One region of the Sporosarcina soli genome, then DNA from elsewhere that is predicted to be linked to it. Evidence: predicted binding sites of a transcription regulator. Region 1 holds the regulator's gene; the other holds the start of a gene.

Region 1 (4,218 bases):
TTATCGTATTCGGTTTGTATTATGTGACCAATTTGGACCGGAATTGGACGTCCCTATGGTTCGTTCTGCTTGTTGTAACTTTGTTGGGGGCCATTTTGGCAGGAAACAAAGACCGCAAATGGAAGATCGTCCTCTTTCTGGCTGCACTGGGATTCGGAGCTTATCTGTTAAGCGCGCCGTTCTTCAATGCGGATAAAAAATATAAAGCGGTGGAAATGGACCAGCAAGTGGAAATTCAGGCATTCGATGAAACGAAAACGCCTGCAAGTGTCCCGCCGCAATTTGCGCGTAATAAGATGAAGAAAGCGTTTGGGCAAGTACCGAATACGAGCTATTATGAGCTCGGGAACTTGCAAATCCAAAAAGTGAACGGAGAATTCGTATATATAGCACCTGTCGAGTTTTCCGGTCTGTTCAAATGGTGGAATGGCAAAACGACGCCGGGCTACTTCACGATGAGTGCAACCGACTCGGCAGATAATCCGAAATTCGTCAAAGCGGAAATGGCGTACACGCCTTCTTCGTACTTCCATAAAAAAGTGGAGCGGCATTTGCGGATGGCAATGCCGAACTTGATCTTTTATGGGGATACCCAACTGGAAATCGATGATAAAGGCAAGCCTTATTATATCCGCTCTTATGGAGATTTCATCTCCGCACGTAACGGTTTCGACGTCAAAGGGATTGTCGTCGTCGACCCGGCGACTGGTAGTTTGCAGCAGTATACGTTAGCGGAAGTGCCTGCATTTATCGATGGAGCGGTCGCCCCGGAGGCGGTCAGTCTACAAAATAGTTATTTCGGGAAATATGTCCATGGTTTCTGGAATTCCCTTTTCGGGAAAAAAGATGTGAAGCTTCCATCGGATGAAGGAACGGAAGCGAATGTCAGTCCTATTTTTGACGAGAATGGGCATATGTACTATTTCACTGATTTTACAAGCCCGAAAGAAGGCGTCGATTCTATGCTCGGCTATGCGCTGACAGATGGTCGGACAGGTGAAGCGACCTATTATACGGGGAATTTGGAAGAATCGTATATGGATTCGCAAGGAACCTTGCAAATCATTGAAAAGAAATTCATCGAAAAGAAATGGACCGGCGAAATGCCTGTCTTGTACAACTTCTACGGGGAAGCGAGCTGGTTGACACCGGTGCTTGATTCGAATGGTTTCCTGCAAAACTATTTCATCGTCTCCGCAGCCAATCCGGAGATATCCGTGTACGCAAACACGCCTAACGAAGCTTTGAAAATTTATAAGACGGCATTGCAACGTGGTGGAAGTACGGTGGATGGACGTTCAGATGCGGAAGAGGTGAAAGTGGCTGTGACGGTCGCCCGCGTGTTTAAAGAACGTGTCGGTGATTTTACACTCGTGTCGATCTTGGCGGAGGATGGACGGAATTATATTGTGTCCTCCGAAGTTGCACCGCTCGCCATTTATGTTCAAGAAAGCGATAAACTATTCATCACTTATTTGGAGACGGGAGAACTGTTCTTACCTGTAAAAGAAATGACAAATATCACTGTAGAATAATGTCCGTGTTTTTTGCCAGCTACCGTCACAATTTGTCCGTTTGAAATTGTGACGGTAGCTGGTATTCTTCATCTACATGTCTAAAGGCTATCTTACTTTGTCGATACTGTTGAAACTGCATGCATATCAATTGCGAAATGAAGCAATTGTCCTGTACAATTAAGTCAAAGTTAGTCAAAGTCAACGGTGGATTACCCGAGGTGAAAGAGGTGAAAAAATGCGAAACATTTCTGACATTATTGAAGGGTATTTAAAGGCAATCATCGAAGAGGAACAGAACGGGATAATTGAGATCAAGCGAAGCGAAGTTGCAGAGAAGTTCCAATGTGTTCCCTCTCAGATTAATTACGTCATTAAAACAAGATTCACGGAAGAGCGTGGCTATGCCGTCGAATCGAAACGCGGCGGGGGTGGTTATATCCGGATTTTCCGTGTCCAGGCCAATTCGAGAAAGGAATTGATCGAGCATATCTTGAAAGGGCTCCATAATGGAGCTTCCTATACGATGGCTGAAGATATCGTTTATCGGTTATTGGAAGAGGAAGTCATATCTGAGCGGGAGTCCAAACTCATTCTCGCTGCCGTTGATCGAACGACAATCCATCAGCCGCTTCCAGAACGCGATTTAATCCGTGCACGCATTTTACAGGCGATGCTCCTGACGCTCATCTATGAGCAACTGGACTGATAGCCAATCCAAACGATATGAGGTGTCGTTCGATGTTATGTGAAAATTGTAAAGAGCGTCCAGCTTCGGTCATTATTACGCAGGAAAGTGTAGCAGGATCGACGGAACGCCAATTTTGCGAGAAATGCGCTTTTCAAACTCAAACGTTCCAATTCAAACCGAATCAGGAGCCTTTGTCCATCCAACAGTTTCTATCCCATTGGTTCGGCGGTGCAGATCCTTTCCAAGCGCAACAACAAACGCGAGAAGAAAAGTCCGCTGGGCCCGAATGTCCTTCATGCGGATTGACATTCCCTAAATTTCTCGATATCGGGAAGTTTGGTTGTGCTCAATGCTATGACACATTCCGGGTAAGATTGCCTTATGTCTTTGGTAAACTCCATAATGGCCATTCAAAGCATAGAGGGAAAATTCCCGTGTCGTTCAACGAAATATATGCAGTGAAAAAGAGAATCGAGGAAATTCGTTCAAAGATGAAAGAGGCCGTAGAAGAGGAACGATTTGAAGAGGCGGCGGCATTACGTGATGAAGCGAATTCGCTGAAGCTGCAGCTTGAGCAAGGAGGAGAAGTGGGCGATGTCGATTGAAAAATTCATGCAAGGCGCAGTGACCGGTTGGATGGAAGCCTATGGCGAGCATTCGGACATCGTCATGTCGACCCGTATTCGGCTCGCCCGCAACTTGACAGGGTACCGCTTCCCGATCGCGTTCACTGAAGAGCAAGCGATGGAAGTTGACCGCCAGGTTGCAGCTGTATTGCTCGACGCCGATGAAAGCAATTATGCCTATACGAAGATGGCCGATCTGCCTTTATTGGAACGCCAAATCCTTGTCGAAAAACATTTGATCAGCCCGCAACTTGCGGATCCTGATCGCCATGGAGCTGTTATTTTGTCGGAAGATGAGACAATCAGTGTCATGGTGAATGAGGAGGATCATATTCGGATACAATGCATTCGTCCGGGGCTTCAACTGGAGGCCGCCTACCGACAGGCGGATTTCGTAGATGATTATTTGGAAAAAGAACTACCCTATGCATTTGATGAGGACTTCGGGTATTTGACAAGTTGTCCGTCGAATACAGGGACAGGAATGCGGGCATCCGTCATGATGCATTTGCCAGCATTAACGATTACGAAGCAAATTGACCGCATCATTCCGGCCATTTCAAGACTCGGGATGATTGTCCGTGGAAGCTATGGAGAAGGAAGCGAAGCGCCTGGCAATGTCTATCAAATCTCCAATCAAATGACGCTCGGTAAAACGGAGCAAGAGATATTAGAGGATTTGGGGAATATCACCTCCCGTTTGATCGCCCATGAAAGGAAATCGAGGGAGTTGCTGCTCGCCAAGTCGCGCCTGTCGCTTGAAAATAGGTTATTCCGATCGCTTGGTACGGTCAGCTTTGCCCGTCTATTGCCTTCGGGAGAAGCGGCAAAATGCTTATCGGATGTCCGGCTTGGCATCGACTTAGGCATCATTCAAAATGTCGATATGTCCATTTTGAATGAGCTGATGATTTTTATGCAGCCCGGCTTTTTACAACAGTATGCAGGAGCGGAACTGGGGCAGGAGGAGCGGGATGTCTTCAGAGCGAAACTATTCCGCGAAAGGCTTGCCATTGAAAAAACACCCGCATCCCAAGAGCAAGAAACAGAAGAGTGATTTCATTTTTCACGTTTGATTTTTCATTCCCCTACAAATAAAGTTAAAGTCATTTTGTAGAATAAAGGATTTCTTGTCTGTTCAGTCGAATACGCTAAGAAGAAAGATAGATTTTTCTTTATTGGTGTAATAGAAGTCTTTTAGGGGAATGGTTTTTATATATATAGACAGAAGGAGAGGACTGATATATGATGTTCAATCGATTTACACAACGTGCACAAAAAGTGTTGCAACTCGCTCAGGAAGAAGCAATCCGGATGAAACACGAATCCATCGGCACTGAACATATTTTACTGGGCCTTATTCGCGAAGGTGGCGGCATTGCAGCAA
Region 2 (4,218 bases), on a different contig from region 1:
TGTTGTGCTGTACTAATCCCTTGAAGGCTGATCGACTTCTGGACCGTCTTCGATGTGTTTAAAAATAAAATAATACCGATCGCTATTAAAACAGCTACCATAGTCCCAACAACAAATAGCGTTATTTGCCGACTTAATGAAGCTCTTCCTTTCATCCGATCACTCTCCTTTTTCTAGTAGTCTATCTACCATCATAACGCGAAAACGATAGAATGCACATCTAAAATTGAGTGGAGCGTAAAAAATCGCATAGATCCTATGACCTATGCGATTTCATTTATTCGTGATTGATTTTCAAACGATCCTCTTCCATTGTGAGGATGAGCTTGCCCTCTTGTCCTAAATCCCCTTTGATCAACTCTTTGGCGACAACGGTTTCGACATGTCGCTGGATGAAGCGTTTCAATGGACGCGCTCCGAATTCGGCATCCGTCCCTTCTTGGACAATCCAGTCAAGGACAGCATCTGTATAGGCCAACTCCACTTCTTGCCCTTTCAGCCGCTTCACTAGGTCCTCGAGCATTTTCTTAGCGATCAGACGGAAAGAATTAGCTTTTAGCGAGTGGAAGATAATAATATCATCCATCCGGTTCAACAGCTCCGGTTTGAAATGGCGACGCAATTCAGCCATGACCAAATCTTCCGTCGCGTGATCTCCCGTATCTTCCAGTCCTTGCAACAAGTATGCCGATCCGATATTCGACGTCATGATAACCACTGTATTCGTAAAGTTGACGAGTCTTCCTTGGCTATCCGTAATCCGTCCATCATCGAGTACTTGTAGCAAAATATTCGCGACATCGGGATGCGCTTTTTCGATCTCATCAAGAAGCACGACGGAATACGGATTGCGACGGACCGCTTCTGTCAATTGGCCGCCTTCTTCATAACCGATATACCCCGGAGGTGCACCGACCAGTCTCGAAACGCTATGTTTCTCCATATACTCCGACATATCGATCCGGATAAAATGATCTTCCGAATCAAATAACGTAGCAGCAAGCGTCTTCGCGAGTTCCGTTTTCCCAACACCGGTAGGTCCTAAAAACAAGAACGAACCGATCGGCTTATCAGGATCTTTAATCCCTGCACGTGCACGCCAGACCGCTTCCGTCACCAATTGCACCGCATCCTCTTGCCCGATGACACGCTCTTCCAATGTTTCGCGCAGACGAAGCAGTTTTTCACGTTCGCCTTCAACGAGTTTCGTAACCGGAATGCCAGTCCAACGTGCTACGATTGTCGCAATTTCCTCTTCTGTCACCTCTTCACGAAGGAGACGGCTTTCCCGGCCATCTACGAGTGGGGCTTCTAATTCTGCCAACTCTTTCTCAAGCGCCGGGATTTTCCCGTAACTAAGTTCCGCCGCCTTATTCAAATCAAAGCGATTTTCGGCTTCCTCAAGTTCACGGCGATACCGATCGAGTTGCTCCCGTTTTTCCTGAATGCCCCGCAACGTCGCTTTTTCAGCATCCCATTGCTCCCGCATCCCTCCGGAAGACTCCTTCAGTTCTTTCAACTCATCGCGCAACGCTTCCAAGCGCGTTTGACTGACCGCATCCTTTTCCTTCCGCAATGCTTGTTCCTCAATTTCCAGTTGCATAATGCGACGTGTCACAGCGTCTAGTTCCTGTGGCATCGAGTCGATTTCCGTCCGGATCATCGCACTCGCTTCGTCGATCAAGTCGATCGCCTTATCCGGTAAAAACCGTTCCGTCAAATAACGATCGGATAAAGTGGACGCTGCAACGATTGCCCGGTCGTGAATTCGGACCCCATGGTGAAGTTCGAATCGTTCTTTCAGCCCTCGTAAAATCGACACTGTATCCTCCACGGACGGTTCGCGTACGAGCACCTGCTGGAAACGGCGTTCAAGCGCGGGATCTTTTTCAATATACATGCGATATTCATCGAGCGTCGTTGCCCCAATACAATATAGCTCTCCGCGGGCGAGCATCGGTTTCAGCATATTCCCCGCATCCATCGCCCCTTCCGTTTTCCCTGCCCCGACAATCGTATGGATTTCATCGATGAACAGAATGATTTCACCGTCGCTATCCTTCACTTGCTTCAGCACGCCTTTCAAGCGCTCCTCAAACTCCCCGCGGTATTTGGCACCGGCAATTAATGCACTCATATCCAATTCGAAAATTCGCCGGTCTTTTAATCCTTCCGGCACATCACCTTTCACTATTCGCTGAGCGAGCCCTTCCACAATTGCGGTCTTCCCGACGCCCGGTTCTCCGATAAGCACCGGATTATTTTTCGTCTTTCTAGATAAAATCCGGATGACATTACGAATTTCTTCATCCCGTCCAATCACCGGATCCATTTTCCCTTTTTTCACTTCTTCCACAAGATTACGCCCAAATTGTTCAAGTGGCGCTTGTTGCTCTTCCTGTTGACCAGCCATTCTCATAGACACTCACCTTCCAATAAGTTTGACTTTGACTATCTTTGACCATCTTTGATTAATAGAATTTTAAGATGATTTTTCATCAAAGTAAAGAATTTTGCTTATCCTTTATATCAATTACGCCTTGGCGTAATTGCGTCCAGATTTTGAATTGAGCAAAGCTCAATTCAAAATCTGTGACATCCGCCGGAGGCTTTATCTTCGTTCAGCGGCGTTTGAATACCCGCTGAACAGGTAAACAAAACCGCATTTTTCTCGCTACCTATAGAGGTGGGAATCCTCCGCTGAATGAAGATAAAAAAATCCCTTCGGAAAGGGTATACCCTTTCCGAAGAGTTATCATTCACCAATTAATGGACGTGGAGCGACGATGACACCGTCTTCATCCGCGTACACATAATGGTTCGGCACCCATTCGACATCTCCAAAATTTAAAGGAATATCGGTGCTTCCGTTCCCTTTTTTCACACTTCTCAACGGGTTGCTGCCAATCGCCAATACACCGATATTTTGTTCCGCTATTTCTGCAGTATCCCGGACACATCCGTAAATGATCACGCCCGCAAGCTTGCGCGTTTGCGCAATATCTCCTAAATTATCACCCATTAACGCACATCTTCTGGAACCGCCCCCATCTACAACAAGGACGCTCCCTTCAGGTATTTGCTGCAAAGCTTCTTTCACCAATACATTATCTTCCAATACTTTGACAGTCGCAATTGGCCCAGAAAACTTTTTATTTTTCCCATAAGACTTAAATTCTACTGTACATATCTGTACCTCATTCGCAAAATCATCACAAAGATCAGCTGTTGTAAAAGCCATCATTTCCACTCCCATTTCACATTTTTCTACTCCATAACCTCATTCGACAAAATTCCGAAAACCCTTCTTTATTTTGAAATAAAAATGGAATTGCAGGGATACATACTTCACAACACACCCCCACCACAACAAAAAAAGCTGTACGACTCGTCAATCGGTCATACAGCTCACCCCATACTTCAGGTATTTTCTATTATCTTACCCCTAGCGCCATTTTGGCATAGCGAGACATATTATCTCGTGACCAAGGCGGATTCCATACGATGTTGACATCCACATCTTTCACTTCTGGGAGTTCCATCAGTTCTTGTTTGATGTTCGCGACGATTTGCGGTCCCATCGGGCAGCCCATCGAAGTCAATGTCATCGTGATGATCGCTTTGCCTTCTTCATCCAGCTCTGCGTCATAGACAAGCCCCAAGTTGACAATGTCCACGCCCAGTTCCGGGTCGACGACATTTTCTAGTGCGCCCATCATGCTTTCTTTCATATCGTTACTCATTTTCATCCCTCTTTCCGTTCATATGTTATCCCCATCATAACAGAGTTCGGCTTACTCATTCAAATCAATCACGTCTCGGCTTAATTGCGAATCGAACAGCGAAGGGTTCGATTTGCCGTATTTCTGCGTCCTTTGCAGAAATTAAGGCACTTTCAGGAAGCGGCGAACTTAGGTTGCCTTCCATTATTCATTTAGCAGGTTTTCAAACAAATGCTGACTGAAGATGACGTGCAAACCAGTCTGCCGACTGTAGCATGCCTTTTCTAGAAACGGCATGTCCCGCAGTGTCTTCCGTGACGAATTCGATCCGTTCAGGTACATGTGCATAGTCTTTTTTGATAGCTTCGTAAAAATTGTATGTCGGCTGAAACGGGACGACGGTATCTTGTTGACCATGCCAGAAATAGATCGGCCTTTGCTTCAAAGTGGCTGCCCGTTTCGTCAGATCGAATGCGCCAAGTGTATTGAGCAAGTT

Evidence for each region. The regulator CtsR, encoded in region 1, represses protease genes until heat stress. The targets are predictions, from matches to a motif close to ATGGTCAATAAAGGTCAAACA.
Region 2: a site for CtsR is predicted at 2,445-2,465, ahead of ACFPRA_RS07175 (ATP-dependent Clp protease ATP-binding subunit). Genes of this name have one in related genera too.

The regions. Positions count from the first base shown of each region.
Region 1 is NZ_JBHSNO010000007.1:264,899-269,116, forward strand. Features, by position in the region: gene ACFPRA_RS14925 (hypothetical protein) at 1-1,535, shown strand, start outside; gene ACFPRA_RS14930 (CtsR family transcriptional regulator) at 1,753-2,223, shown strand; gene ACFPRA_RS14935 (UvrB/UvrC motif-containing protein) at 2,256-2,810, shown strand; gene ACFPRA_RS14940 (protein arginine kinase) at 2,800-3,888, shown strand; gene ACFPRA_RS14945 (ATP-dependent Clp protease ATP-binding subunit) at 4,077-4,218, shown strand, end outside.
Region 2 is NZ_JBHSNO010000005.1:586,954-591,171, forward strand. Features, by position in the region: gene ACFPRA_RS07170 (methyl-accepting chemotaxis protein) at 1-155, opposite strand, end outside; gene ACFPRA_RS07175 (ATP-dependent Clp protease ATP-binding subunit) at 278-2,419, opposite strand; gene rraA (ribonuclease E activity regulator RraA) at 2,756-3,241, opposite strand; gene ACFPRA_RS07185 (metal-sulfur cluster assembly factor) at 3,435-3,743, opposite strand; gene ACFPRA_RS07190 (prolyl oligopeptidase family serine peptidase) at 3,946-4,218, opposite strand, start outside.